3 regions of the Rossellomorea sp. NPDC077527 genome follow, and region 1 is predicted to be linked to each of the others. Evidence: riboswitches for the same ligand, from Rfam matches in the RefSeq annotation. Region 1 holds a riboswitch; each other region holds the start of a gene.
What was found. Region 1 has a riboswitch for cyclic di-GMP ahead of ACIGG7_RS17520 (dynamin family protein). Riboswitches for the same ligand answer to the same signal wherever they lie in the genome.

Region 1 (10,438 bases):
CAGCCGCTTCTGTATGGTTTACATTGTTAGAATTACGTCCAGGCGTATCAATCAACGTGACCTTTTTCAAGAGCTCACTGGGATATTGAACGTGGACATAGGAAAGCCTTTTCCGTATTTCCGCGCCTTCCTCGTCGATTTCTGCTGTAATCTGTTCAAATTTTTCCGGTGAAAGCACTTGTTCTTCCCCATCTTTAAAATGCAGTCTGATTTCCGGGGTCTCTCCATATGTCAGCTTGGTGATGGTTGCGGTTGTGGGAATATCATCTGTCTTCAGGTATTCATCTTCTAGGATCGTATTGATCAAGGTTGATTTCCCTGCATTAAACTCTCCCAGTATCATGACGTTAATCGGTTCGTTCATATGCTTGATGATGGTATCTATCTCTCTCGCATAGACTCCGAGAACGTTTGAGTCGTGGAAAACCTTCTGTATATTTTGTAAGCTTTGTTCATGCCTTTCTAACCCATTCATAATATGTAAAGTCCTTCCTCACCTTACTAGTTTGATAGTGTGAGCTCAATTAGAGCAAATTCATCTGCTTTTGATAATGGATCGTCGTGCAACAAGATTTGTTTATTCCCGGTCACATCGATTGAAGAAGTAGCCACGTGTTGGTGATCCACATATAACTCTTGATCGCTTCCATTTAATCCGGTGCGAATTTCACCTATCTCCTGACCGTGGGCACCCTGAATATCCGTTTCTCCGGTTAGTCCTTGACTTGTCGAACTCACCTTAAGACCATCCACGTAAGTGTCATGAGTACCGTCAATGATGCCCGGGCTGGTAGTAGCCATGGTTTTCCCCTGATACACAAGATCCTGACCACCTGATAGATTCGGTTTGCTTGTTACATCCAATGTTTGAGAGCCTGTATGGTTTCCAAAAACGTGATCAAATCCAGAAGAATAATCGTAACCATCCATTAATTGTTCACTCCTGTCATTAGTATTTCTTTTCTCTTTCCTTGAAGAGTTTGCAGATATTCCATCACTTCGTCCAAATGTGTAAGGTTTGCTAAGATTCCTTTCTGATCATCCTGTCGTAATTTAATTTCTGCCTCTACATTTCGTTGAAGCATCTCCAACTGTTCGTCAAATTTTTCAATGGCGGAAATTTCGATATTCCTGATGTTCGCTTTCATATATTGCTCCACTTCCATTCGGAAGGAATTCAAGACACCATCGAGAGTTGGGCCAATTTCACTCAATAAGTACGTTTTCGCTTCATTCAATCGCTTTTCCACTAATTTTTTCTGAAGAATCGGGTATCCTGCCATTCCGATGATTGGTAATAATATCGGCCCTCCGACTACCATCATTAACGCACCTGCACCTCCGGCGATGAGCCCTGCAAGTACACTTGTGTTTGAAATATCATCTACACTGATTTCAAACGGGCGGCCACTTGTTTTCAGCAATTGATTTTGTTCCATTTTTAATTGGATGTGAGCATTGAATTCACGGGTCAACCCTTCAGCAAGAGCCTTTTCAAGTTTATATAGGAGGTTGTGAATTTGATCGATATGTTCGTCCACCCATCGTTTTAAATGCTTCTTCATAAAAATAGGTAGCTGTTCTTCTACATAGTCCTTGATGTCGGTGCCTTTATACGTTTTGATGGCGATTTCCATTTCTTCCTTTACGTGTGAGGACAAGGAATCGATTGATTTATGGAGCATATACATAAATTCATTTTCTCTGTCCAAAACATATTGCTCAATCTTATATCGATAGTCCTCTTTCTTTGTGTAATTTTCTTTGATTGCCATCCATTCTTTCTGGAGTTCTTCTTTTGTTTGAGTACTTAGCAATTGCTTTTGCGTGATGAGTTTGCTAATTGCATCATAGATTTTGGCGGATCGTTGCAGATAACGATTCCACCTCACTTCTGATTGATTCCCGGATTCCATTTCTTTCTCTATCACAGATTGAACCTGAGGCAAGCCTGACCACTCATGAAGGTCAGAATCATCATCTTCCATTGCATCTATAGCATCCTGTGCCGCGATTGGATAGATTTTCACATCTTCGTATCCGAGAATATCCGCTAATCGATTTTTGGTGAAGGTCAAAACTTCTTCTACTTCTTCTTCATCTACCAAGTCCTTGAAGTTGGCTAAAAAGATGATCCGTTCAAGCCCTTCTTTTAACAACGTCTCCTGCAGAAATTCCTTCTCTGTCCCTTTAACCGGGGCAGTCATATCAAGCATGAATAAAACGACATCGGCTTTTGGAATGAACTGATAGGTGACATCGCTTCTGTGAGAGTTAAGGTCATTGACACCCGGTGTATCTACTAACACAACGTTTTTATTGGCTAATAAGGGCGCCGGTATTGAAATCTTTAAGTATCTAATGGTATCCGGATCGAAGTCCTTTTCCGCCACGTACTCTTCCAGGGCATCTTGAGTTAGGGCTAACTTTTCCACGGTTTGATCGCTTTTATGAACTTCAAGGCGTCTTTCTTCCCCCCACATGACTGCGTTGATGGTGGCAGTGGTCGGTGTGACATCTACAGGAAGGAGGGATTCTTTTAATAAAGCATTGATGAAGGTTGATTTCCCGTTTTTGAATTCCCCTACAACGACCACTGTATGAAAATCATGTTCAATATCCTTGATAAGATCATTGATTTGTTTGTGAATTTCTTTAAAATCAAGGGACGAAACCATATTTTTCACAGATTGAAGCTCGTTCAACATGTTCTCTTTCTTTTGTTCAAAACTCATACTAGTTCAACCTCCCTTACATGTTTCATCCTTTCAAGACGTTCAACAACCTTGTCGATTCTGCATTCTGTTTGCTCAAGCTGCGCTTCCCGTTCAGTTGCTTTTAATTCTTCCTGCTGCTTACTTTCCAATATAGATGTAAGCTGGTCTTCAATCCCTTTCAGTTTCTTATTGGATTGTGTAAAGAAGTGCTCTGCTGAAACACGTGCATTTTCATCCCACTGACGCTCAAACTCCATCATCATGACAGGGATTTGACCACGGTAACGATCTTCCACCTGCGCCCTTACTTTAGCGATGATTCGTTGACGGTTTCCGCTTCCGAACAAGGAGTTTAATAATCCTCCTATACCGAGGAAGGCGATCGGGATCAGGATTGGAGCAAAGAAGAGTCCTGCTAAACCAATGGATCCAATGACATTGAGTCCAACAATACCTGCCCCTAGAGCAGCAATTCCTGTTTTCACTGAATCATCTCCCTCAGAAACAAACGCCGTGTCGTATGTCACTTGGTGATTTACCAGAGTAGTGGACTGTTCTTGTTTCGTTACAAGGACCGTTGACAATGTTTCTTCCATCTTGCCCCATTCCCTTACATATCTCTTTTGCGCTTGAGTAAGGGCATTTTGCAGAATTTCACGCTGTCTTTCACGTACGCTTGATTGAAGGGATGACTGTAACGGCGCTACTACCGACTCCATTCTTGATTGAATGGCATCCCCGTTTAAATCCCCATCATACGCTTGGATTGTGCGGACAGCAGAGGAAGCGATATTTTCAAGACCCAACTGAAGGATCCGGGAGATATCCTGTCTACCCTTTAAAATCATCGTTTCATAGGACTGCCTGATTTCATCGATACTTTGGCGGAAACGAGAAAGCTCCGGCTTCATTTTTGAAATATCCTCCTCGAGCTCTGTTGCTGTTTTATAAAGAGTTTGCCGCTCAATATGAATGCTCCGCTTCATTTCATTTGCCAAGCGGATTCCAGACGTGATCGGTTTTTCTATCTTCGCTTCAGCCCGTTCATCCATTAAAAAGCTTCCCAGCGCCTCCTCAAATTCAGCAAATCCAGTCTGTTCAAATGGAGGAACCTTTCCCTTCACTTCCTCACCCTGCTGAACGCGTCGTGCATTGAGGGCATTTTTAGAGGAAATCATATAAATTTTTGTATCGGGGAACTGCTCTGCTAGCGCTTCTTTGGCATGATCAAATACCTTCTTACGTTTCTCATCCGTACGCAAAACATCAGCGTGATTGATGACAAAGAACACACGCTGGATATCTTCTTTTAATATGAATTTAAGAAAGTTCATTTCAGATTCAGCCAAGATTTTCTTAGCGGACAAAACAAAAATGGCGGCGTCCGACTGCGGCATGAAATTCTGGGTGATTTTCACCCTTACTTCATCCACATCATTCGTTCCGGGGGTATCAATGATTTTCACGTTATTCTGCAGAACAGGCAGGGGGTATTCCACTTCAGCAAACTTGATTTTTTGTATATCCTCCAATTGTTTCTGGTACTTTTCTTCTGCTTCCACATTTCCTGCCAGCGGTTTTGTCGGAGCAGTGATTTGTTTGAATTCTTCTTCTGAAATGAGTTTTGGGGAGTTAGTTTCATCCCTATAAATCAGTTGATAGGATGGGATGTCATTATAAGTAATTTTATTGATGATCGTGGTCGTTGGTAGAGCAGAAGAAGGTAGAATCTTCTTTCCCAACATAGCATTAATGAACGTGGACTTCCCTCGTGAAAATTCCCCTACCACCACAACCTGGAATTGATCCTCGTTGAAATTCTTCATCACTTCCATGATGTCTTGTTCAAAATCCGTATTCGATAGAGTTTGATCTAATTCTTTGAGTTCCAGCAATTGCGATTTGATCTCCTCACATTTCCTCGTGTAAGACTCCATATTCAGGACATTCATATGAATCTCTCCTTTTTATTTGAAAGTTTCCCTGACTAAATTATTGAATGGTCCACCTTTTATTCAGACCAATATCTGCAAAATAAAAAGCCTCTGCAAAAAAACAGAGACACAAACCATGCAGCCAGGCGACCATAGCACACGCTTTAGGCCCTTTGCTTTGCGTCCTCGCCTTTCAACAAGTTTGCCAATAATTTCATATTTAGGTCTATCATACCATTGCTTTGGTTGGATTAGTAGGGGTTTTTTGGGAGTGGGGCGGTGCCAAGGGGACAGGTACACTGGCTTTTTCTGAGGAGCGAGCCATGGGGTCAGGTACCTTGGTACACGGATAATATCTCTCTTCATACCATATCTCTGTTTCTATCTATTTCAATAGTAATGATTATATTTATACCGTTGTTTAAAAGTAATGTTCTTTTTTAAACCAAAAACTCCTCACTGGACCAGTAAGGAGTTTTTCAAACAAGCTTTACATTTAATACTTTTCTAATTATCTCATCAGTAGTACATTCTTGACTTTATTCCACAGTCATTGAATCCAAGAGTTATTTTGGAAAGAGAGCCAAGGGACCTGTCCCCTTGGCTCTAACTCTCATATTCCCTCAAAGCTTCTACACTGTTAATTGATTCAAAAACTGATTCAGGAATTACATATTTATATTGATATTCTTTTTCTGAAGTATAAAGGAGAATGGTAGCTTTTATTTGTTTCAGGTCCATTTTTTCACTTTGGACGAAGTGGATGACGTTTTGTAATGTTTTTAAGGCTTCTTCTCTACTCTTTTTTTCATCATACTGTTGTTTGGATGATACGACTAACGTGGGGCTTCCTGGGATTTTTGACAGTCCTGGCAAACCATTTTCAAGATTAAATTGACCATTTTGGTTAAAGTAGATTTTTAGCTTCAACGAGCTGTCGTTCTTCAGAGTGGGGTCATCATTTACGGCTCTTTCAATTTGTTCTTTATAATATACATCAAGAAAGTCATCTCTATAAGGAGGACCCTGGACGTGAAAAGCGAGTTCCGGTTCCCCTTTAGGTGATGCAGTGACATCTCTGCCTACCATGCTTCTCACCTTTACCGTCACATCAAACTCGATTTGGTACTTTTCTTCTAAGTATGTCTCTACTTCTGCATTTGTTTTGATTTCTTGTAATTTGTCAGTTAACGGATATGAAAATAAGCCAACAATCGGCTTTATCATCATTATCAAAACAATTAAAAGGACGATGCCAACAATGACTCGAGGCTTAATTTCCATATGTGATTCCCCCTTAGCATACAACGCTTCATGTACAGTAATTTCCAATAAAGATTATACATGTGTTCTTGTATGTTGTTAAGGGGGAGGAGCCATGGGGACAGGTACCTTGGCCCATTTTAAAACCTCTCATCTTTCCGGAAGGCAAATAAAAAACTCCCTACTGTATAGTAAGAATTCCACTGCTGAGTATACCTCTTCCAGCTTGTTAATGAATAATTGTTCACAACCCATTTCTAAAGAAGTCATATTATTTCTAGCTTATCCTGACCGTGTGAGCCAAGGGACCTGTCCCCTTGGCTCGCTTCGCTCTAATCCAAAGACCTCCAAGGATGAAAAGGATTCCTAATAGGCTAAGGAATAGCAGGGAAACTACACCGCCTTGTTGGTGCGGGAGGTTGGTGTAATAGCCATACGATCCTCTTGAAAGTCCCTTGATCCATTGGGTTTCCATTTTCGATTTTGTATCAAATGTGAAATTGCTTTTCTTAATTACTCCGTTTTCATTTATGCTGTATGTCCGGTATTTTGTAGTGGACGCTCCCTCTGAAGTCATTTTAATGGCGATAATAAATGACTCTTCCCCTGTCTCGTTGTCTACCAATGCTTTATACTGAATTTCGTCAGAAAAAACATCCATTCCTTTTTGCTCTAAATGAAGCTTCCTCCCTTTAAGAGTGGCCTCTGGTTCATCTTTCACTTCAAAAATCACGTTCCCTTTTTTCTTACCGGCTTCTTCCTCGTCTTCGAGAAATGTATTTAATTTCACTCCATGAAATACCTGAACAGGATCGGTTTCTCCGTCTTCTTCCAAGGAAATGAACTCATACCTATCGTCAAAAGCATTCTGATAGAATGTTTCTCTTACAGATTGTATGACAAAATAAACTACCAGAGTTAGAGCCAAAAAGCCGATTCCCAGGAATAAACCACTTATATACATGAAACGTTTCTTATTAAAATCCGGCATTTTCCCCTCACTCAAATCTATTGAATTTTTGGGATCTATTCTCTCTATCTCCCCATTTACACCATCATAATAGAGAGAGAATAAAAAGTTTGTATATATTTGTTGAGGAACCTTGTAAACTTTTCGACATGGGGTGGGCCAGGGGGACAGGTACCGTGGCTCTATTATTTACACATAAAAGACTCCCTACTTAATAAGTAAGGAGTCTTGAATAATGATTGATTTCTTCATACATGCTTAATTAGTTTTAGTCGGTTCTTGTTCTTGAGGCCAAGGGACCTGTCCCCCTGGCTCTTTGCCTCAATTCATCTGCAACAAACGATAGGCCATTACAGAGAATTCTGCTCTCGTGATGGTCATTCTTGGTTTGAACTCGCCGTCGTTATACCCTTTTACGATGCCGTAGGAAGAAAGTGTGTGGATATACTCAGCTCCCCAGTGATTGGATGGGACATCTGGGAATGGAACCACGACTGATGTGTTATGAGGGATTTCAAGCCCTCTCACAAGTACTTTTGATAATTCGGCACGTGTAATGATCTGGTTAGGGTTGAACTTAGGTGCTTCTGCGAACACGCCTTTGCTTTTAAGTGTTGCAATGGCAGGATAAGCTGGATGATCTTTCGGGACGTCAGAGTAACCGGGATCTGTAAGGTCAATATCACCCTCACCGGATAACCTGACGAGTGCCATCGCAGCTTCGGCTCTGGTCATGCCGGCGCTTGGTTGGAATTCGCCTTCCCATTTTCCTTTCAGCATTCCTAATTCACTTAGATACATGATTTCCTTGAAAGCCCAGTGATCCTTAGGAAGATCTGTGTACACAGGAGGCGTCTGATGTTGATTTTTTTCCCATGCAGCCAGGAAGGCTTCAGTCATTTTTGTATACCCTTCTTTATTCGGGTGTACGTTTTGCGGGTTAGGAAGCAAGTCTTTTGCATCTGTTCCAAATTCATTGAAAACCGATACGTAGGTGGCTCCGCTTTCTGCTGCGGCAGATGCCAACACCTGATTTAAGCCCTTTGATAATTTAATAAAAGGCTCCTTATCTTTTTCAAGAAGATGTGGATAAGGAAAATAGTATCCCATCACATAGACATCGATAGTTGGATTAATCGTATGAATTGCTTCAATCGTCTGCCCAAGATTAGTTTGAACTCCATACATAATTTCAATTAACTTCTTCATATCGAATTGGGGACCATTTTCGGTCATTGTCACATTATTGAGGAAGTCATTTGCACCCGATGAAATGGTGACAACGTTGGCCGATTTCAGCTTTTCTTGGAGGTTTGGATTATCGAGGGTTTCTAGCACTTGTTGTGAAGTTAATCCCGGATAGGCGAATTCTTTCGTGAATGATCCTAACAAATGTTTTTCATTTAGAGCAGCTGAAACCATATCGGAATATCCATCTCCCAGCTCACCATCTGAAGTAACCCCTGCTGCTAAAGAATCACCAAGCGATATGTAGTTTATCACCTTTGCTTGTTCTTCCGCTGATACCATTGGAACGACTACGCTCCACATTAAAGCGACCATTAAGACTACAGCAAAACCCTTACTACGTAAACCTTTCATCATACACCCCTTTTCCTAGTTATAAATGCTTACTTACCCAGTTTAAAGGAAGATAAAACCATTTGGCAATACAATTGTATTACGTTTCTACCGAGCCAGGGGGACAGGTCCCTTGGCTCACTTTCTCATCAGATCATAGATTTCGTTTCCCAGACTTTCATATACTCTTTCATCGCCCCATTATAAGGGTGACGAGCGTTGCATCTGTTAGGTATTTTATCTTCTCTAAGAGACGTTCCATAACGATGCCGGTCCTTATTAGCATAGTCTTCCCTCTCAAAAACACCAGCCAATAAATTATCTAAGTAAGGGAGGCGCTCATATATGGCATTTTCGGAGCGGCAGCTCAGTATTTTATCGGAGTCTCTGACATGCTTAGAGAACTGATTGGTAATTTTTCTAGCTTGCTGAAGATCTTTGTCTCTAATTTTCTTTCTATAAGAAGGCATACATTCAATCAACGGGGATTCCTCTTCCATTGTCCAGTGTTTCGACATCTAACCACCTCAATAGATCATTTATTTAAGGAGCCATTGGATCTGTCCTACTGTTCCACAACTCCAATATTCATTTACACCTCATGTTTCAATAAAAAAATTGCTTTATCTTTCAATTCAATGGATATACTCGGGTGTGTCGAGGCGATAACTTCTTCTAAAGCATCCGTATGCCAACCATTTTTGAAAATCCTTAAAGCGGTGTTTATTCTTGTAAACTGACCTTGAATGGTTGTAGCCTCCGGATTCATCCTTAACAATGTTTCTGCCAGTCGATGCTTATCCTCCTTGGTCATACTGCTTCCCCTTCTATAAAGATGGCGGTACTCTTCATAGAATTCTACAAAACTCTTTTTCCCTACACTTGCCAATAACCTTTTGACGTTGGACATCTTCAACCTCTCCCACTCATAACTAATTAGCTCATTTAAATAATACCATTTTTTAACATAAATAGTATAATAGACTTATACTATTAAAAGGGGAGGATTCCATGAAGACTCACTTCTCATTTCCGGTTCATCTACAAGGAAGAAACATGATTCAACATGTTATCCCTACTGTATGCAACCTAAAGAACATGTTAGAAAAGCTGGACATGCATCACGGGGACGAAACCAAATTAAAAAGCTGGGAAAAACGATGTTTTACTTCATATCGCTTTCTTTCTATAAAAGATCAGTTGGTAAATGCACCTACAGAAAGTCGCATCCAGGCTATTAAACAACATCTTCTATCAATGGACCCAAGTGATTTCGGGGCGAATCCAATGGATATTTACATCATCGCCTTCGTTGCAGAAACATACGGACCAGGGAAAGAAAATTTGATACATTTCGTTCAAAACAATGGTATATCTGAAAAGGTTTATTCAGCGAATGCTATCTGGCAGGTAGGAAAAAGAGACGGGGTGTATCTTGGGCTACTAAACGAAGATGGATCTGTATTGGATTGGGATTTCTTTAAAGAGTGGCTACGGAATGAGATTCACACTATTTAGGCGTTACTGCGATAAAAAGGGAAAAGAGCCAAGGGACCTGTCCCCCTGGCTCCAAATTTTCCATTTTTTTCTTATAGCTAATTTAATATAAATGAAATATTATCAATCTGTTAGTAATATTTTTTGAGAGGGGAAACACTACTTGAAAGCATTTAAATTATTAATTTGTATGGGGTTGGCGCTTGTTGCTATGCCTTTACAATCGGTTTTTGCCGCTGGCGGAAAGACGATTGATCATTACATTCCTATGGACATCGATGAGGATCACTGGGCATGGGAAGAAATCGATGACTTTATCAATGCTGATATCATTGATGGCTACATGGACAGCGACATGAACATGACTGTGAAGCCTAGCGACAAGGTAACACGGGCACAATTCACGAAAATTCTTGTGAAAGCACTTTCTTTAGAAATCAACGGGACACCTAAGACATTTAAAGACGTTAAATCAT
Region 2 (10,438 bases), 120 kb from region 1:
ACAAAAGATGGTGTAACCACGGAAGTAAGTGATCCGTACAATACCGTCGATGGAAAATCGGTTCTTGATTTCCAAAAAGCCGACCTGACGGTGACAGGTTCTGTGGATCCTGCAGCTGTGGACTATAATGAAAACGCTGTCTTGAATATTGATGTTGAAGGACTGACAGATGGTTTACACATTCAAAAGATCACGGCAGATGTTTCTTCATTAGGTGGATCAGAGAAGCTTGAAATCGATCCATCGTTGAAAGAAGTGACCTTGTCTGTAGATGACGACATTACGGCTGGAACAAAAGCGATTCCTTTAACCATAGTGGACTCATATGGAAACGTCTATAAAGGAAGCACTGAAATTGAAGTGAAGGCAAGACAGTCTGTCGGTGATTCGGATCTTGATTGGGACGAATCCATCATTTACTTTATGCTGACAGACCGATTCTTCAACGGGGATACGTCAAACGACGATCCTTTCAACTTGAATTATGACAAATCGAAACGCGGTTCGTATCAAGGCGGTGATTTTAAAGGAATTACGGAGAAACTCGATTACCTTGATAAGCTTGGTGTGAACACGATCTGGATCAGCCCGGTTGTGGAAAATATCAAGTACGATGTGCGAAAAGGAGAGGCGGGAGAGCCTTACTTCGGTTACCACGGCTACTGGGCGAGTAATTTCGGCGAACTCAATCCACACTTCGGAAGCATGGACGATTTTCATAACCTGATCGATGAAGCCCACGACCGAGGGATTAAGATCATGGTGGATGTGGTGTTGAACCATACCGGTTATGGATTGAAAGAAATCGACGGCGACTTGCCAGAAGATCAACGTCCGGCTGGTTACCCGACGGACGCAGAGCGTGAAAAGTACAGTAACATTCTTCGTCAGGGAAATGTAGGAAGTGACGAAGTGGTCGGTGAACTGGCCGGACTTCCGGATGTCATGACCGAAGATCCAGACGTACGTCAGCAGATCATCGACTGGCAAACCGATTGGATCGAGAAAGCGAAAACAGATAAAGGCAACACCATCGACTATTTCCGTGTCGATACGGTGAAGCATGTGGAAGACGCAACATGGATGGCGTTCAAAAATGCCATCACGGAAAAAATGCCAGAGCACAAGATGATCGGGGAAGCGTGGGGTGCTAGTGCTGACAATGACTACGGCTATCTGGATACGGGGATGATGGATTCCCTCCTGGATTTCGGGTTCAAGGATATCGCCCGTGAGTTTGTGAACGGCAACCTGAAAGCGGGCAATGATAAACTGACGGCCCGCAATGGAAAGATCGACAATTCGGCAACACTCGGTCAGTTCCTTGGAAGTCATGATGAAGACGGATTCCTGTATTCACTTGGCGGGGACAAGGGGAAGCTGAAACTCGCAGCCTCCCTGCAGGCAACATCGAAAGGTCAGCCGGTCATTTACTACGGTGAAGAGCTAGGGCAGAGCGGTGCAAATAATTATCCGCAGTATGATAACCGCTATGATCTGGACTGGGGTCATGTAGAGAATAATGATGTGTTGGATCACTATACGAAAATCCTGAACTTCAGAGGGGCTCATTCTGATGTGTTCGCGAAGGGGGAAAGGCACACAGTCGGTGGTTCGAACAGCGACAAGTTCCTAGTATTCTCCCGTGATTACAAAGACGACTCCGTATACGTCGGATTAAACGTGGCGGACGAAGTGAAAGAAATCACGTTGACAGTGGATTCTCCCGATGCGGTCGTGACCAATGGTTATTCCGGTGAAACCTATACTACGACTGAATCAGGTAAAGTAATGTTGACCCTGCCTTCTAAAGAGGACGGCGGTACTGTATTGCTGACGGTCGAAGGTGGTAAAATCACAGGAGCTGTAGCTGGATCAGGAGGAGGAGAGGATCCTGAAGAGGAACCCGTTCCTGAAAACAACATCCGAATCCACTATAACCGTACGGACGGTAACTACGAAAACTACGGTGCATGGTTGTGGAATGATGTCGCATCCCCATCGGCGAACTGGCCGACAGGTGCCACGATGTTCGAAAAAACGGACAGCTACGGGGCATACATTGATGTACCTCTCGCAGAGGGTGCGAAAAACATCGGATTCCTTGTCATGGATGTAACGAAAGGTGATGCAGGGAAAGACGGGGGAGACAAAGCCTTCACCATCACATCACCTGACATGAATGAAATCTGGATCGAGCAGGGATCGGATAAAGTGTATACGTATGAGCCGGTAGATCTTCCTGCGAATACGGTACGTATCCATTATGACCGTGAAGACGGGAACTATGAAAACTTCGGTCTATGGACGTGGGGAGATGTGAAATCCCCGACAGACAATTGGCCGACGGGTGCACTGGATTTTTCTAAAAAGGGTCGATATGGTGCGTATGTGGACGTTGAATTGAATGAAAATGCGAAGCAGATCGACTTCTTAGTCGTAAACCAGGAAAACGGTGAGAAGGATGGAGGAGACAAATCCTTCAACTTACTCGATAAGTATGATCAACTATGGGTGAAAGAAGGGGAGGATAACGTCTTCATTTCTCCACATGGTGATGTAGCGACGGGACTGGTATCATCTGAAGTCATTTCGGATGATACAATCAGATTGAATTTTACGATGACAGATGGTTTGACTGAAGAGACGTTGATGTCCGGTTTAAGCGTCAAGAATAAGGACGGTGCGGAAGTAATGGTGAACAACGTCAAAATCACCGGTGATAAAACGGTGGAAGTGAAGGCTGATTTTGACTTAAGTAAACTCCCGCTTTCCATCACCTACTCGGGAAGAACGGTTTCAGCAGCAGCCGGCTGGAGACTTCTTGATAACAAGTATGCATATGATGGGGATGATTTAGGTGCCACGTACAAAAAAGGAAACGCCACCTTAAAACTATGGGCACCGAAAGCAAGCAAAGTGGTCGCGAACTTCTATGATAAAAAAGATGCGGCGACGAAAATTGTCAGCCTCGAATTGACGCTTGGTGACAAAGGTGTCTGGTCAATAGATGCCAAAGCGAAAGATTTGAAAGTAAAAGACTTGAAAGGATATTACTATCAATACGAAGTCACCAATGAAGGTGTAACGAAAAAAGTACTGGATCCGTACGCCAAATCCATGGCCGCCTTCACCGTGAACACAGAAGGAGAAACAGGACCTGACGGCGATAACGTCGGAAAAGCGGCAATCGTCGATTTGAAAGGGACGGACCCTAAGAAATTCAGTCATGCCTCCATCGACGGGTATGAAAAACGGGAGGATGCGGTCATCTACGAGATCCATGTTCGTGACTTTACATCCGATCCGTCCATTGAAAAGGATTTGAAAAAAGAACGATGGGGCACGTATGATGCGTTTATCAAAAAGCTCGATTATATCAAATCAATGGGCGTGACACATGTTCAACTGCTTCCAATCATGGCGTGGTACTACGGCGATGAGACGAAGATGGGAGAACGAGAGCTTGAGTATTCGGCAGGAGGAAATGAGTATAACTGGGGCTATGACCCTCACAGCTACTTCTCCCCGGACGGTGCGTATTCTGAGGATGCCACTGATCCACAATTACGAATCGAAGAAACGAAGAGATTGATCGATGCGATTCATGACAAGGGGATGGGAGTCGTTCTCGACGTCGTCTACACCCATATGGCGAAAACAAGCACGCTGAACGACATCGTTCCAGGTTATTATGCGTTCCAGGATGACCAGGGGAACTTCCTCGGAGGCTTTGGCAACAATTTGGCTACCAACCATGTGATGGCTGAAAAGCTAATGGTCGACTCGGTGAAATATTGGTTCGATGAATATAAAATCGATGGCATGCGCTTTGACATGATGGGAGACGCAAGCTATCCGGCGATCCAGAAAGCCTATGACGCAGCGGCTGAGATCAACCCGGACGCATTGTTTATCGGTGAGGGTTGGAGAACCTTCTCCGGTCACCTTTCGGATCCTTCCTTAAAAGGCATGGGAGCCGACCAGGATTGGATGGACAAAACGGACGACGTGGGAGTATTCTCTGACGAAATTCGAAATGAACTGAAATCTGGATTTGGTTCTGAAGGGGAACCGCGATTCCTAACTGGAGGCGTGCGTGACATCACCACCATTTTCAACAATATCAAAGGGCAGCCGGGCAACACGGCGGACGACGACCCGGGCGACATGGTCCAGTACATCGCGGCTCACGATAATTTACCGCTGTACGATGTGATTGCTCAATCAATTAAAAAGGATCCTGCCATTCCGGAAAATAACCTTGAAATCCACAAGCGGATTCGACTTGGGAACTCGATGATTCTGACATCCCAGGGAACGGCTTTCCTTCACGGGGGGCAGGAATACGGTCGGACCAAGCAGTGGCTCGGTGAAGGCGTGCCGGAACAGAAATATCATGAGTTAGAGGACGAAAATGGAGACCCATTCGGTTACTTCATCCACGACTCCTACGATTCCTCCGACGCCATTAACATGTTTGATTGGGAAAAGGCAACGAACAAGAAGAAATACAACATCAACACAACGACGAGAGAATATACCGAAGGGTTGATCAAGCTAAGAAGGTCGACCAATGCGTTCCGCTTAGGGGAGAAAGAGCTCGTGGATCAAAATGTATCTCTAATGGATATTCCAGAAATGGCTGATAAAGATCTGCTGCTTGCTTACAAGAACGTCTCTACCGATGGAACGGGTGAGTACTATGTATTTGTGAATGCGGACAAGAAAGCAAGAAAGCTTTCCATCGATGAATATGACTTCTCGAAAGGAAAGGTTATCGTGGATAACGATGAAGCGGGAACACAGCCTGTTTCGAAGAAGTCCGGGTTTACAATGACGAAAGACACTTTGACGATGGATCCTTTGACCACTGTGATAATTAAGGTGGATGAAAAGGGAAAGAAAGAGAAGAAGAAAAGGAAGCATTAATGGGATAACGGGATAACGTGCCTTTTGATCCATCATCTCAACCTTATTCGTAGGGTTGAGATTTTTTTATGTGGATTTTTTAAACAAACGTTTGAATAATAGCACCATCCTTTACAATACTATTGTTTATAAAGCTAAATAAACGTTTGTTTTAATTTTGAATGGATATTTCTTTATTGAGAACGATAAAAGATGTTATTATGAATATAATGCTCTGTTAGACAAAATCCACCATAAAAATGAATAGGAGAATTCACTAAATGAGATATCTGCTGCTGTATATCTTACTCCTCAACCTTTTAGACGCATTCCTGACAATGTATGGACTACATTATGGACATATAACGGAATCCAATCCTCTTATGAATACCCTCTATCACACTAATCCATGGCTGTTTCTACTCTTCAAAGGAGCTTTATCCGTTTTCCTGCTCATCCTTCTTTATCACCTCAACCCAGATAAACGATTTTCAAAAGCTTTACTACTTGTGTCCATTACGGCAGCCGTTTCCTATAGCTTCATTTGTCTGATGCATGGTTATTGGCTATGGGAGGTCACGGGCAGCAGGGCAGGACTGGCTTAAGCATAGACTAAAAGAAAAGAGGCCTTTTTCATCGAGGCCTCTTTTTATTATTTTAATTTAATTTGCACCGGCTTGCTTTCCTGAGTATGAATGGTTTTCGGTGTGCGATTTTGCGAAGCGGCCCTTTTTACAGAGCTTGTCACACTTTGGATCATGTCCCCAACATCATGTGCGGATTCGACCAATGGATCAACGGCTTTCATTTTCCCTTTGACATCAACAGAAATTTGGTTGGCGGTATGAATCAATTCTTCTGCTTCCTCTGTAATGCCATTTACGGCACTCCTCGTGTCAGCAAGTGTCTTCTTCGTCTCGTCGAGTGTGTTCATGACCCTTCGTAACGTCAAAATCAAATAAACGACAAGAATGGTAAATGCAACAGCTGCAATGGCAGCACTCCATTCAAGCATTGAAACCAACTCCCTTCTTTTACAATAAGTCTATGACGAGGAGGATTCAGACATTCCTTCTCAAGTTAGGTGACGGAAGGAATAAGTAACTGATAGTAGGCGGATTCATTCCATAGGGATCTGAATGCAGGACGCCTTATAATGAGGTAGGCTAAAAAACCTTTAAAGAGAAGGATGTGAACCATAAGAAAGTCTAACCGCCTAAGATGAAATCTTCTTGTGCTTGAATGAATGGACCAAGTCTAACGTGAAGTGAAAGGGGATAAATGTATTATTCTTTTAGGAATATATGGAACGTGGTGTTCGAAAGTATGGTAGACTTCAAAATGTAGTATAAATGGCATGTGTAAAAAGACTGTGTTTAGTTGCATGTGTTATGAAAAGAATCTTTCATAATTCGAACGATAAGGGCAAACCCATTGAAAAATGGTGACGCAAAACTATAGGGGCTAATGTCTAATGGACGATGCTTGCCAGTTTTCGAAATGGACTCCGGCGACTTATGAACGTGGAGGAGAGAATGATGAAGATATTTGGAATTCTATCAAAAATGAAACGAAAATGGCATTCTTTGAGAATTCATTACAACCGTGTCTTACTGCAAGATTGTTTAGACTGCCGGATCAAAAAGAAGTTGCAAAACAAAATATCTTATCATGAGATGAAATTAAATGATCTGTTTTAGTAAGGGGAATAGGTAGAAAAGGTCTGTTCTGGATTAAGTATTAAAAAAGCTGACAATCTGCTTTTATGAGATTGTCAGCTTATTAGAAAGCTTTATCTGATGTGAATCCCGATGCTATGGCATGATGACCTTGGATGCTGGACGTCCATCTGAATAAGTCAATAAGCCAATATTATTCTCTGTTTCAATGAGGGCAGAACCCTTTATAGGCTGATAACGAATGCTTTCCTTCCATATATAATCGGGGGATACGCTGTTTTCATGTTCTGCTTGCACAAGGTCAAACTCTTGATTACAGTAGCGGTAGAGTGTGCGATTGATCCTATCTCTGGCATTCAGGCTCACCATGAATTTTATAAGGGCTCCGGAAAATCCCGAGTAACTCATATTCTTTATCGGACTGCTTGTAAACTGATGGATTTTCAAGCTGCGTCCATCTGGAAAGGAAATATCAGATTGAACCGATGAAGCTGAATGAACATCACCGGATAAAATCATGCAGTCGCTTGGATTCCAAAGAGATACATGTTGAAGGAATGCGTTGAAGCCCATTCCGTTGTACTTCCAAGCTTCTAGATCAAAGTTGCTTTGCACAGGAAACCCAAGTGTACTTAAAGGAAGCATGTAGGTCTGCAGAAAGTTCTCTATTAAACCAATTCCATAAAGGGGGGAGGGAGATACAAGGATCAGGGGGTCACCTGAATTCCACCCGGATTCTTTCAGCTTGGCCCCTATCGTGTTCCACCCTTCTGAATTAAGTAGATTTGGTCCAAGTTGCCCCTCATCTATGCGCACCCCAACCTTTACCGGTTTTGGTTTATTGGCATAATCCCGCTGTGTTCTAGTATCAAGAAAAACGGCTTGTGGTGCAGTGGGGGCGGTGAATTGCCAAGAATCATAGTTCCATAGGGAATGGACCCAATTCTTGTGAGGGAGTGCCCCAAGGTGAAGAGAGTCAAAATAGGTTTGCATGATTTGGCCGAAATGGGTATAGGTATCAGGTTCATTACCCCATCCTTGGAAAAGCCAATAGGATGACAAACCATTACTGATGACATGTCTCCCTAATGGTGCATTCCAAACCCCTGCCTTCCACTCCTGTGTCAGGTTCCAATCATCAGTAATATCGTGATCATCAAATATCATATAGGTCGGTGTGTTCGCTAATAATCTTCTAACAGAGTATATTGCTTCCATTACATTAGCCAGGTCTTTCATCTGCTTTTGGTACCGGTCCTGAAGTTGTTTTCTTTCTTTTTTATGCTCATTGGAATCTTCATTCTTGAATGCAAAATAGATTTCATCCTGATCCAATGCTTCTTGAAAGGTTTTGAACAGGCCTTCTTCATGGGCGTGCTCCCATAATGAGGGACTCCAGGATAACAGGTACATGGCTGCATAATCACCAAACCTTAACAGATGATTGGCCGCATTTCTGGAAGTGAACCTGCAGAAGTGTTCCGAAATATATTGCCGGCCATTGATTTGTTGAAGTCTACTTCTGAAAATATCTTCTTTCAATCGAGGTTCAACTGAGCCTAGGTCTTCCTCTTGTCCCATCAGCTCATGACCAAGCTTTGTGATGATCTTGAATACGGGGTCTGCTACATCATCGGCATAGATTTGATCCCCCATTAAAAATAGAGAGGGAGGTCTATCGGTTTTTGTAGCGGATGAAGAAATGATTTTATCTGCCTCTGACATTGTATCGAGTCCCAATCCATGAAGCTTTCGACATGAGCCGTATAGAATATTCGAGGGACTCTCTTTATTGATCATAAAGGTGGGGTAAGCAAGATTTTCGTAGACAATCGAGTGTGGATGAGCAGGAGAAAGTAAGTCGAAGCTATCGAGGTTCAGTGATTCATTACCACTTTCGAAAAATATATTGTACCCAAGTAATTGATCTGTAGGAAAGAGTCCGCTATGTGGAGAAACATTGATCATACTTATAAATAGGTTCCTTCCAGCTTGAATCGTTCTCGTCTCTGTCTTACAGGCTAAGTTTGTATAGTCTGTAACTCGAGAATTTCCATTATGTTCTATCATAAACAACTGTGCTTTCATATCATATGGTTTGCTTAATGCAATCCAGAAAAAGACTTGTGCAGGGTCCACCCGCCGAACAATCGGACCGCACAAAATCGTTGGAAGCTCCATGGTTCCATCACCTCATTCATAATCTACTATTATCGTATTCACCGCCTATAAATATTGTGTAAACAAGCTTGCATACTTAAAGAAGTCTTATTAGCTGGTTATGTATCGTTAGGTTGATTGTTTATCCACCCTTTGTTTGCATTAGCTCAATGAATTTGACCTAATTTAAATTAGATATTTATTATTTTCCTATTGATTAGTACTTTGAAGATGTGGTATATTCTTCTTCGGCTTACAAAAATGGATTTGATAAGCAGAAAAAAATCATTCTTTTTTTATAAAACAGAAGTTGACTTCTGCGAAATCGGATGATATAGTAATACTTGTCCTTAAGCGGGATGCTTATAATAAAATACGGCCCATTGGTCAAGCGGTTAAGACACCGCCCTTTCACGGCGGTAACACGGGTTCGAATCCCGTATGGGTCACCAAAGTTTTTTGTGAAAGCAAAATAACTTACCATTATATTGTGGAGGATTAGCTCAGCTGGGAGAGCATCTGCCTTACAAGCAGAGGGTCGGCGGTTCGATCCCGTCATCCTCCACCATTTTTCATTATATAAAGTACTCACCGTGCCGGTGTAGCTCAACTGGTAGAGCAACTGACTTGTAATCAGTAGGTTGGGGGTTCAAGTCCTCTTGCCGGCACCATTTGGTTTTTCGAGCCATTAGCTCAGTTGGTAGAGCATCTGACTTTTAATCAGAGGGTCGAAGGTTCGAGTCCTTCATGGCTCACCAAAGATTTTTGCGATAGCAAAATATCTCACCGTGTGATTTTCGATCATACGAAAATCAACATTATATGCGGGTGTGGCGGAATTGGCAGACGCACCAGACTTAGGATCTGGCGCCGCGAGGCGTGGGGGTTCAAGTCCCTTCACCCGCACCATTTATTCGCGGAAGTAGTTCAGTGGTAGAACACCACCTTGCCAAGGTGGGGGTCGCGGGTTCGAATCCCGTCTTCCGCTCCAAAGACTTGCCGGGGTGGCGGAACTGGCAGACGCACAGGACTTAAAATCCTGCGGTAGGTGACTACCGTACCGGTTCGATTCCGGTCCTCGGCACCAAAGATTTTTGCGCTAGCAAATTATCTTTCCTTGCGTTACTTAGTAAAAAACTATAACTCATTTAGCGCCCGTAGCTCAATTGGATAGAGCGTTTGACTACGGATCAAAAGGTTAGGGGTTCGACTCCTCTCGGGCGCGCCATATATCGGGAAGTAGCTCAGCTTGGTAGAGCACTTGGTTTGGGACCAAGGGGTCGCAGGTTCGAATCCTGTCTTCCCGACCACTTCTTTTTTTGGGGCCTTAGCTCAGCTGGGAGAGCGCCTGCTTTGCACGCAGGAGGTCAGCGGTTCGATCCCGCTAGGCTCCACCAATTTTATAACTTATTTATTCGTGGCGGTGTAGCTCAGCTGGCTAGAGCGTACGGTTCATACCCGTGAGGTCGGGGGTTCGATCCCCTCCGCCGCTATTACATGATACATAACGAATGATTATAAGGACCCTTAGCTCAGTTGGTTAGAGCAGACGGCTCATAACCGTCCGGTCGTAGGTTCGAGTCCTACAGGGTCCATTATACGGAGGAATACCCAAGTCCGGCTGAAGGGATCGGTCTTGAAAACCGACAGGGGTGTAACAGCCCGCGGGGGTTCGAATCCCCCTTCCT
Region 3 (10,438 bases), on a different contig from region 1:
ACATTTCTATGAAAATAAGAAAAATTAAATGAGGTTATGATATGGCAATCAAAAAATTTAAAGATTTTAAGTTAAGTGAAGAAATTGAAAGAGCACTGTCTGGATTGGGGTATGAAACCCCTACGGAAGTCCAGTCCAAAGTGCTTCCACTTGCTCTAGAGAAAAAAGATCTTGTTGTACGTTCCCAAACAGGAAGTGGAAAGACAGCTTCTTTCGGGATCCCCCTTTGTGAGATGGTGGAGTGGGAAGAAAATAAACCACAGGCACTGATTCTGACCCCGACACGGGAGCTTGCGGTGCAAGTGAAAGAAGATATCACGAACATCGGGAGATATAAGCGGATCAAAGCGGCCGCTGTGTACGGGAAGTCTCCTTTTCACCGCCAAAAACTAGAGCTGAAGCAGAAGAATCATATCGTCGTCGGTACACCCGGCCGTGTGCTCGACCATATTGAAAAAGGGACTCTTCCCTTGGATAAGCTATCCTATCTGGTCATTGACGAAGCGGATGAAATGCTCAACATGGGCTTTATCGATCAGGTGGAAGCGATTATTCAGGAACTGCCAACAGACCGTGTGACGCTGACATTCTCTGCCACTTTACCAGAGGACGTTGAGACACTGTGTCATAAATATATGAAGAAGCCGGTTCATATTGAGATCAAAGCAGCGGGCATTACGACGGATAAAATTGATCACTCGATAATTGGTGTGAAAGAAGAAGAAAAGCTTTCTCTATTAAAAAATGTGACAACCGTTGAAAATCCGGATAGCTGCATCATTTTTTGCCGGACAAAGGAAAATGTCGATACCTTATGTGAAGAATTGGACCGTTCTGGTTACCCTGTGGATAAAATCCATGGCGGCATGATTCAGGAGGCTCGTTTTGAGGTGATGGACGATTTTAAACGTGGAGATTTCCGCTACCTGGTGGCGACAGATGTAGCAGCTCGGGGGATTGATATTGAGAACATCACCCACGTGATCAATTATGATATTCCAATGGAGAAAGAAAGCTATGTTCACCGTACCGGGAGAACGGGAAGGGCAGGTCTGTCAGGCAAAGCAATCACGTTCTGCACACCATATGAAGAGAAGTTCCTTGAAGAGATCGAAGAATATGTCGGTTTCAATATACCTAAAGTGGAGGCCCCTTCACCGGAAGCGGTGGCTGATGCCAAACATGACTTTGAACGGAAGCTCGATGAAGAGCCGGATTATAAATTGGATAAGAGTGAGCAGTTGAATAGGGACATCATGAAACTTTATTTCAACGGCGGGAAGAAGAAGAAAATCAGGGCTGTTGATTTCGTCGGGACGATTGCAAAGATCGATGGTGTGTCTGCCGAAGACATTGGCATCATTACGATCCAGGAAAATCTTTCGTACGTGGAGATTTTGAATGGAAAAGGGCCGCTGGTTCTGCAAGTGATGAAAAAGACGACGGTGAAAGGGAAAATGTTGAAGGTGCATGAAGCGAGGGGATAAGTTCTTTCGATTTCACACCCTGCAAAAGGGAGCACCATAAGTCGGGATGCTCCCTTTCATTCTTGCTATTCTGTTGAATAAGGAGGTAGGGGAAGTGGATTCTTTAAAGAATATGAATGACGCTTTACGGTATATTGAAGAAAACCTAACAGAAGAAATCAGTTTGAAAGATGTGGCAAAGCGAGCATATTGCTCCGAGCACCATTTTAAGCGGATGTTTTCGTTCCTGGCCGGGATTCCTTTATCGGAATACATCAGACGCCGTCGTTTGACCCTGGCAGCACTTGAAGTGCAAAACAGCGACGTTAAAATCATCGATATCGCCATGAAATATGGCTACTCTTCACCTGATTCCTTTACGAGAGTCTTTCAGAAAATCCACGGGATCACCCCTTCACAAGCGAAGGGGCATTCCATCAAAGCATTTCCACCTATGACCTTCCAGTTATCCATCAGAGGAGGCAATGAAATGAATTATCGACTCGTCGAGAAAGAGCCGTTTTCGATTGTAGGGATCATGAAGCGAGTCCCAATCATTTTTAATGGGGTGAATCCTGAAATTGCAGCCATGTGGCAGAGCTTAGACGCGGACAGGATCAAGCAGTTAAAACGTATATCAAATGTGGAACCACGAGGATTAATTAGTGCATCTGTCCAATTCTCCGATGAAAGAATGGAGGAGAAAGGAGAGCTTGATCATTACATCGGGGCGGCCACAACGGAAGAATGTCCCACAGACTTATCGAAACTGGATGTTCCCAAGCTGACTTGGGCTGTATTTGAAGCGGTTGGGCCATTTCCCGACACATTGCAGCAAGTGTGGGGGAGAATTTACGCTGAATGGTTTCCTACTTCGAGCTATGAACTGGCAGAGGGACCGGAGATGTTGTGGAATGAAAGTAATGATGTTGGCTCTGAGACGTTTAGGAGTGAAATTTGGATACCGGTTAGGAAGAAGTAAGGGAGAAACAGTGAATTCTATTGGATTCACTGTTTTTTTAGTGTTGGAGGATGTATGGGTGATTTATCAGCGGAATTTTGATTTTATCAGCGAAATTTTTAATATAACGGCAATATCTGAATTATAACAGCGAAATATCAAACTTATCAGCGAAATTCAGACGAGCAAACGTGTAACACCCAAGCAGCTTGATGTCTCATCACGTCCAGAGCGTGACTGATATCCAATTATCGGCGAAATTCTGATTTTATCGGCGAAATTTTTAATATAACGGCGATATCCAGGATTTAACGGCGAAATCTCAAATATATCGGCGAAACCACTCCAAACGATAGCACAATCCAGAAACACTACTAAAAAAAGCGAACCCCATAAGGGTTCGCTTCTCTCCAATCATGATCCAGCCCAAACATCCTTCGCATATCGACCATCTTCTTCTAATGATCGGAGCCATTTATCGGCTTCTTCTTTCGATGTTTGATAGATACGCATATAGCTTTCTACTAAGGTTTGTTCCACATATGGGGCCATCTTGCTTCCATCACCACAGATGTATAAGCGTCCGCCATCTTTCAGTATAGGCAGAATTTCTTCCGCATTTTCGGCTAACCGGTGCTGGACATAGGTTTTCTCCTGATCCGGGCATCTTGAAAATGCTGTGTGCAATGTGACTATTCCGTCTTGTTCGGCTTTCTCTAATTCGTTCTGATACAAGAAGTCGTGCTTCGGATTTCGGCAACCGAAGTAAAGGTGTGCCTCACCGAGTGATTTCCCTCGCTCATTGAGAACAGCGCGTGCTTGGATGAACCCTCTGAACGGAGCGATTCCCGTACCAGGGCCAACCATGACAATCGGTGTCCCCGTGTCTTCAGGTAGTTGAAAGTTCGATTGCGGTCTGTTGATGAAGCAGGCGATTTTGTCTCCGGCTTCACGATTTGCCAGATAGTTGGATGCGATTCCGTTGTACTCTCCATTACCGCTCCAAGCTTCTCCCCGGACGACGCTGACAGTGATGGTCGCTTCTCCATTCTTGTATAAAGGCGAGCTTGAGATTGAATAATAGCGTGCTTTTAAAGGAGGAAGCAATGCCAGGAATCCTTCAAATGGTATTTCACATGCCATATACTTTTCAACCAGATCCAGCATGGTGATGCGTTTGTTTAGTACCGCTTCTTTATAGGTCTCATCCTTCAGTAGTTCTTCAAGCTCAACAACGTGAGGAGGGCAGACGGTATGAGCGGCTAGAGCACGGATTTGAGAGCGGGTAGCGGGCTCTTGGAACTCTACATAATTCCCCAGTAGTTCTCGAAGTTTCACCGGTTTTTCGGTAGGCAGATGGACGGCTTTTCCAGAATCTCCCGTCAGTTGGACGTAGTCGTGTCCGTTCAAGTTGAATCGAGTGAGCACTCGCTCGACAAGTGTCGACGGATTTTGTGGAAGGACTCCGACATGATCTCCTTCCTGATACGTAACACCTTCTGGTAAGGTAAGGGCGATATGCCTTGTGTTTCGGCCGCTTTCAGCATGCTGTAATTCGAAATTCTCATTCACCACGGCTGTGAAAGCATGATGCGTGCGTGCCAGTGGTGTGTCGCTTACATCGCTGACAAAATTCATTGTAATGGAGCTATTCGTTTGATCATTTTGATGGAGTTCGATGCTTAAGCTTTCAGCCAGATTGGGCCATAGAGCTTCAGCCCACTTTTCGTAATCTCCTTCAAAGTCATCGCTTGCATCGCCGTGTCCGATTTCTGTTATACGGTGCGCGCCTTTTTCATAAAGCTGTTCATCAATGAAGTTCGGGATACGCTGATACGTGGTGGCCCAATTGTGGTCACCGCATCCAAATACAGCATAGTGGACACCTTCAAATTCACCTGGCTGACTTTCCTTTAGCATGGAAATGAACTTACCTGCATTGTCAGGTGGATTTCCGTTATATGAAGCTGAGACAATCAGAACAGCCCCATTTGCCGGGAGTCCGTCACTGAATCCATCTAAAGGAGCAACCTCTGCAGAAAACCCTTGTTGACGTCCCGATTCCGCAAGATCACGTGCGATACCTTCTGCCGTCCCCATGTTTGAGCCATACAGAACAAGTAAAGGTGTTCCATGGGAAGATTCCGCCACAGCAGGCTTCTTCTCTTGCTGAGAGTTTTCTTCCCCTTTAGAAGCAATCGAGAATCCCAATGCAGGCTTACGTGGTGATACCCGCATTGTTAATCCATCCGGCTTAAGGGTCAGAGTCTCTTTTACATCCAATTCATAGTCTTTGTGATCGATCAAGTCAAAGTGCTGGAGCACCATCCCAAGGACCAGTGTCGCTTCATGAAGGGCGAACTGCTGTCCGATGCATGCTCGCTGTCCGTTACCAAATGGTTTATATGCATGATACGGTATGGATGAAGGATCCTCGAACCGTTCGGGGATGAATGCTTCGACATCATCTCCCCACACAGAAGAGTCGCGGTGGAGTTCTGGGATGACCAGTGTGAACACATCATCTTTTTGGACATCATATTTGCCACCCAGGGTTGTATCCTCTTTCGCATAGACGGAAAAAGCAGGGGCGGTCGGCCAGAGTCGAAGTGTTTCATTCAAGACCATCCGGACGTATTTCATTTGTTTCACTTGCTTATAGTCAGGTATGTCATCGCCTACAACGCGATCAACTTCTTCTTGAGCCTTTCTCAGTTTTTCCGGATTGTTCATCAGGAAGTAGAGGGCGAGGGAGAGGAGTCCACTGGTCGTTTCATGCCCTGCAATCAAGAATGTAATGATTTGAAAGCGGATGTTTTCATCACTCAACGCTTCTCCTGTTTCAGGGTCTGTTCCTTGCAGCATATAAGAAAGTAGATCCTCTTCACCTTGATTCCCGTTTTCTTTCCGTTCGGCAATCAATTCATCAACGAGGGAGAACATATACTCGATGTCTTCCCTGAATTGTTTTTTTGATTTGATCATTAGTTTATCCTGGACCCCAAGACGCTGGGATTGATTCATCGCTTCGTCCAGTGCGCGAACCATACTGTCAACGAAAGGATGGGAGGTTTCGCGGTAGAAACTGTTGAAACGGTAATTGAAGCCACACAGTCCGATGGTATCCAGGGTCAGACGGGTCATATCTTCAGGAACGTCAATTTCATCTGTTGGATTCAGGCGGCTCCATTTTTGAATGAGCTGGGTGGCGAGATCCACCATTTTGGTGTGGTATCCTTTCATGGCCTGCTGGCTAAAGCTGGGGAGAAGGATATTATGTGCCTTTTTCCAATTGCTCTCTTTCGTTTCACTGGTGAAAAGACCATCTCCACTAAATGCTCTGACCTTTTGAAGGGCAGGGCCTACTTTTTTGTCAAAACGGGTTTCATCACATAATTCCCCTGCAAGGGAAGCGCTTGAAACAAAGGTACTCGTTCTTCCAGGAAACTGGAACTGATAGATGGGTCCTAGTTCTCTCGCAAGCTTCATAAATGATTGGAGGGGCTTTTCTTTATCGATAACTGGTAAATTCCCAAGGGGGCCATAGGTTTTCGGTTGTGGATATTGAGTTTGATGTGTCATTTTTCCTTCACCTCATCATAATGGTTTAGTTTGCGGAATGAACGTTCATTCCGCGTAGGGATGAGAAACACGTGGTTTCTCATCCGTGTAATCGGACAGCGTCCCACATACTTTCTTCTACGTCATTAAGCATAGCGGCATCAGGCTTTAACTCGCCGATTCGTACCAATCGCTGCAGCTCGAGAAAGGCACCATATAAAATGGCGATTAAAGCTGTTGAAGGCAGATTTTTAATCTCCTTTTTCTCTTTACCCGAATCGAAGAAGCATTTAAAGATATTCAGAAGGCCTTTGAAACTTGCATGACTTTCTTCATTTAAAAAATGGGCACTGCTATGTGTTTTGATAAAGTAAAGGGCCTGACTCTGTTCCTTTGTAAACAGAATCATTGATCGGAACAGGTGATGGAATTGCTCACGGATCGACTGTTCATAAGGGAAATCCTTTTTCACCGTTTCTGTAAACAGCTCAACATATTCTTGAAATATCGTATTTCCAAGCACTTCTTTATTTTCGAAGTATCGATAGATTGTACCGGCTCCGACGCCGGCAGATGTGGCAATCATGGGAATTGTCGTAGCATCAAATCCCCTCTCTGCAAAAAGAACAAGGGAGCTCGCCACGATGCAGTCCCGCTTATTTAATGCCAATGACATACCATTTCAGCCTTTCATAACGTTAATACGGAATGAATATTCATTCCAGAATAGTGTATACCCATGTGAAATTTATCTCAATCACACGAAGTACCCATTGTTTGTGAAAGTTTTGTTAAGAAGGTATCTGCCCTTTTATTGTTTCCTATGATACTTGCCGGTCCAACTCTAGCAATTTTTCATAGAATAACTTTGTAAGAGAGCTCACTTACTAGAAGTTTTAATAGAAAGGGGGGATTCTAATGGCATTAGGTCTGATTACCTTTCTGATTGCTGCGTTGTTACTTGTCGCTTGGTTAGTAGTATCGATTTTGGCTCCGAATAGTAACCTGGTATCTGTTTTGAAAGAAGCAGTATGTGATAGATTAGGATGTTAATGTAAAATACAAGACCCCAGATTTTTGGGGTCTTTTTCTTTATTTGGTTAACGTAGTGAGGGACGGACCTCATTCCAGCAATAATAAAGTGAAGAATTTTTTCTAATATTACGAATATCTGTTGTTATATTAAGATAGAGCTAGTAGGATAGTCTTACAAATAGTAAAGTTGGAAGCTATGAGAATTCACTTTAAGATGGGCGCTGTTAGTGAATTGGAGCGAGTGGCGCAACCGGCCAGCACTTAAAATGGTGAGAGTCAGTGTTATGTATTTACTGATGTTTCTTTTATACATATTAGTCTCATCTTAACCAAAACTTTAATGAATGAGGACGTGTTGAACGTGATTAAAACGGAATTGAGAAAAAGTACTCAAGTCTTTGGGGAATCTGCCTTACTTGCAGCCATTGAAGATTCGCTGGCCATGATTGAATTCAATGCTGACGGTAGAGTCCTATGGGTGAACGGAAATTTTGCCAGGACGATGGAATATGGTGTGGAAGAAATGATTGGCATGCACCATGAAAAATTTTGTACACAGGAATTTTCTAAAAGCTTGGAATATAAACGATTGTGGCGGGATTTGAGAAGCGGAAAAAGCTTTCAGGAAAAAATTCAACGAGTCACAAAGACTGGTAGGCTTCTCAGTTTGGAAGCAACATACACGCCGGTTTATAACGAAGAAGGAAATCTTGAAGGTGTTGTTAAGGTTGCGACGGATATTACCGAACGGGAAACAACGATTGAAAAGGTAGCTTCTGAATTACAGAAGATGTCAGAAGAATTAAGTGAAAAAGCAGAGCAGGGTATAACAAGAAGTGAGGAAGCAGCCATAGCGACTGGAAAGCTGGTTTCTGACTCGAATGAGAATATGACAATACTTGAGTCACTTACATTGCAGGCAAATTCAATCGGAAACATTGTCAAAACGATTAGGGAAATTGCGACTCAGACAAATCTACTCGCGTTGAACGCGGCCATCGAGGCAGCCCGGGCAGGGGAACATGGGAGAGGGTTTAACGTCGTTGCAGGAGAAGTCAGAAAGCTTGCAACGAGGGTGCAGGATTCCATCCAGGAAGTGAACTCCCATATAGAAGGGATCACAGGAGAAATCAACAAAATCAATGAAGGAACAATCCGTTCACAGTCAGGCATAACAAATAACCAAACACTAAACGAGCAAGCAGTCCTGGCATTCAAAGAAATAGGAAGCGCAGCCCGTCGATTGGACTCACAAGCAAAAGACTTCAAAAACATTTTGTAAAGCTTGGTGAGGGACGGACCTCCAATTTTTCATCCTTCCGTTTGTGAATCAAATGGAAAACGTGAAGAATTGGAGCTTTTTTACTTTAGGACAGTAGTGTAGTGAGGGACGGACCTCCAATACCTATAATCCCACCATCTTAAACCGGTATGTGGAGGTCCGTCCCTCAAACCATATCTTCCCATCCATCTCGAGGTGTGGTATGATGGGTTTAACTTATGAGAAATGGAGGTTTTCCTTTTGATTTTAATCAGACTACGCATCCGCAATTTGAACGCTTAATTGAATAAGTTCAAAGGCTCTGCTTGTGTGCAGGGTAAATGGGATCGGTCTGACTATTTTTAAAGGAATTCTTCATTTGGCGTGCATGAAGAGAGGGGGGGTCTTCTTCCCCTTTAAGAATAGAATTGAATATCTACTGAATGGTGCTTTTTTGATGTCTTTGTACGAATCCAAATTCATCAGGGGAAAGTGCGGTCTTCTTCGTGCACCATCGGTATATTCAACATCCATTTACAAAAAGCACAGGCAGTGGCCTGTGCTTTTTTCTTGCACCCAAATATTTTAAATAGGAAGTGACTATGTAATGGAAGAAAGATTAAAAGCAATCGCCATAGGCGTTAATACAAAAGATAAAAACAATGACTTTGAGTATTCAATGCTTGAGTTGAAGGGGCTGGCAGAGGCCAGGCATATTGTTGTTACAGGAGAACTGACGCAAAACCTGCCTCGGCCCAATCATGTGCATTATATTGGAAAAGGTAAGATCGACGAACTGCTGCTATTGATTGAAGAGTGGGAAGCGGATGTACTGATCACGAATGATGAGCTCTCACCATCGCAGATACGCGTACTGGAAGAAAAGCTTGACGTTCGGGTCATGGACAGAACGATGCTGATTCTTGACATTTTTGCAGAACGGGCGAAAACCAGGGAAGCCCAGCTTCAAGTAGAAGTGGCTCAGCTGCAGTACATGCTTCCACGCCTCGTCGGACGCCGTGAGTCATTAGGGCGTCAAGGTGGTGGATCGGGACTTGCGAACCGTGGGGCAGGTGAAACGAAGCTTGAGCTTGACCGTCGTCGTATTGAAGCGAAAATCACAGCTCTTCATAAAGAACTGGATTCTCTTGTCGACCTGCGAACGACTCAGCGCAAGCAGCGTAAGAAGAGTGAGATTCCTGTCGTTTCCCTTGTCGGTTACACCAATGCAGGGAAGTCGACGACGATGAATGCATTCGTGGAAACCTTCCATCCAAATGAGAACAAGCAGGTATTTGAGAAAGATATGCTATTTGCGACCCTTGAAACATCGGTAAGGAATATCACCTTACCGGACAGGAAGGAATTTCTCCTGACAGATACCGTCGGATTCGTGAATAAATTGCCCCATCAGCTGGTCAAGGCGTTCCGGTCCACTCTTGAAGAGGTGGTCGAAGCGGATCTCATCGTCCATGTGGTGGACTATTCCGATCCTCATTACGAAAAACTGATGAAGGTGACCGATCAAACCCTTGATGAACTTGGAATTGGAGACACCCCTGTCATTTATGCATACAATAAGGCTGAATTGGTTGATGAGGAAGTACCAAGAGTAGAAAAGGACCGCATTTATTTTTCGGCAAAAAACCGAATCGGTATTGATGAGCTCCTTCAAGTGGTGAAAAGCTATATTTTCAAAGATTATAAACGCTGTCAAATGCTCATCCCATTTGATAAAGGACATCTAATTTCGTATTTTAACGAGAATGCCAACGTGTTAGAAACCGGATATGAAGAAAATGGAACGATGCTGACGCTTGAGTGTAAGGTGAGTGATGCTGAGAGATATAGAGAGTATATAGTATAAAAAGTGTTGGCCCTCTCCAAATGTGGAGGGGGTCTTTTTATTTAGCTCCGGCGGCTGTTGTCGTCTCATACTTTTCAACGAAAATATGTACATACTCCTCAACCTGGGCTCCTGCATACAGTAAATGCAGAGGAGGGATGCAGTATGTTTTTTCAACGAAGATGTCCGGTTTATCCGGTGCCGTTTGAATGCCATCCATATGGAGCAGAAATAAGAAACGATTATGAAGACATCCTTTTACCACATACTTATCAGCAGTACTATCCACATCATGATTATGATCAGCA

Region 2: another riboswitch for cyclic di-GMP. It lies ahead of ACIGG7_RS17110 (hypothetical protein); the one in region 1 lies ahead of ACIGG7_RS17520 (dynamin family protein).
Region 3: another riboswitch for cyclic di-GMP. It lies ahead of ACIGG7_RS04310 (methyl-accepting chemotaxis protein); the one in region 1 lies ahead of ACIGG7_RS17520 (dynamin family protein).

What each region holds. Positions count from the first base shown of each region.
Region 1 is NZ_JBITVL010000005.1:121,925-132,362, forward strand. Features, by position in the region: gene ACIGG7_RS17505 (dynamin family protein) at 1-475, opposite strand, end outside; gene ACIGG7_RS17510 (hypothetical protein) at 502-930, opposite strand; gene ACIGG7_RS17515 (dynamin family protein) at 930-2,735, opposite strand; gene ACIGG7_RS17520 (dynamin family protein) at 2,732-4,669, opposite strand; cyclic di-GMP riboswitch class I at 4,786-4,868, opposite strand; gene ACIGG7_RS17525 (hypothetical protein) at 5,258-5,935, opposite strand; gene ACIGG7_RS17530 (hypothetical protein) at 6,192-6,905, opposite strand; gene ACIGG7_RS17535 (S-layer homology domain-containing protein) at 7,206-8,489, opposite strand; gene ACIGG7_RS17540 (hypothetical protein) at 8,615-8,983, opposite strand; gene ACIGG7_RS17545 (hypothetical protein) at 9,058-9,375, opposite strand; gene ACIGG7_RS17550 (hypothetical protein) at 9,477-9,983, shown strand; gene ACIGG7_RS17555 (S-layer homology domain-containing protein) at 10,126-10,438, shown strand, end outside.
Region 2 is NZ_JBITVL010000005.1:1,293-11,730, reverse strand. Features, by position in the region: gene ACIGG7_RS17125 (pullulanase) at 1-4,932, shown strand, start outside; gene ACIGG7_RS17120 (DUF5658 family protein) at 5,193-5,516, shown strand; gene ACIGG7_RS17115 (DUF948 domain-containing protein) at 5,564-5,926, opposite strand; cyclic di-GMP riboswitch class I at 6,326-6,411, shown strand; gene ACIGG7_RS17110 (hypothetical protein) at 6,386-6,586, shown strand; gene ACIGG7_RS17105 (metallophosphoesterase family protein) at 6,726-8,771, opposite strand; tRNA gene ACIGG7_RS17100 (tRNA-Glu) at 9,128-9,202, shown strand; tRNA gene ACIGG7_RS17095 (tRNA-Val) at 9,243-9,318, shown strand; tRNA gene ACIGG7_RS17090 (tRNA-Thr) at 9,346-9,421, shown strand; tRNA gene ACIGG7_RS17085 (tRNA-Lys) at 9,433-9,508, shown strand; tRNA gene ACIGG7_RS17080 (tRNA-Leu) at 9,575-9,659, shown strand; tRNA gene ACIGG7_RS17075 (tRNA-Gly) at 9,667-9,741, shown strand; tRNA gene ACIGG7_RS17070 (tRNA-Leu) at 9,749-9,837, shown strand; tRNA gene ACIGG7_RS17065 (tRNA-Arg) at 9,902-9,978, shown strand; tRNA gene ACIGG7_RS17060 (tRNA-Pro) at 9,984-10,060, shown strand; tRNA gene ACIGG7_RS17055 (tRNA-Ala) at 10,072-10,147, shown strand; tRNA gene ACIGG7_RS17050 (tRNA-Met) at 10,170-10,243, shown strand; tRNA gene ACIGG7_RS17045 (tRNA-Ile) at 10,272-10,345, shown strand; tRNA gene ACIGG7_RS17040 (tRNA-Ser) at 10,352-10,438, shown strand, end outside.
Region 3 is NZ_JBITVL010000001.1:834,872-845,309, forward strand. Features, by position in the region: gene ACIGG7_RS04285 (DEAD/DEAH box helicase) at 42-1,487, shown strand; gene ACIGG7_RS04290 (AraC family transcriptional regulator) at 1,582-2,448, shown strand; gene ACIGG7_RS04295 (bifunctional cytochrome P450/NADPH--P450 reductase) at 2,842-6,009, opposite strand; gene ACIGG7_RS04300 (TetR/AcrR family transcriptional regulator) at 6,089-6,664, opposite strand; gene ACIGG7_RS04305 (hypothetical protein) at 6,907-7,041, shown strand; cyclic di-GMP riboswitch class II at 7,204-7,288, shown strand; gene ACIGG7_RS04310 (methyl-accepting chemotaxis protein) at 7,385-8,305, shown strand; gene hflX (GTPase HflX) at 8,892-10,151, shown strand; gene ACIGG7_RS04320 (PLL family lectin) at 10,296-10,438, shown strand, end outside.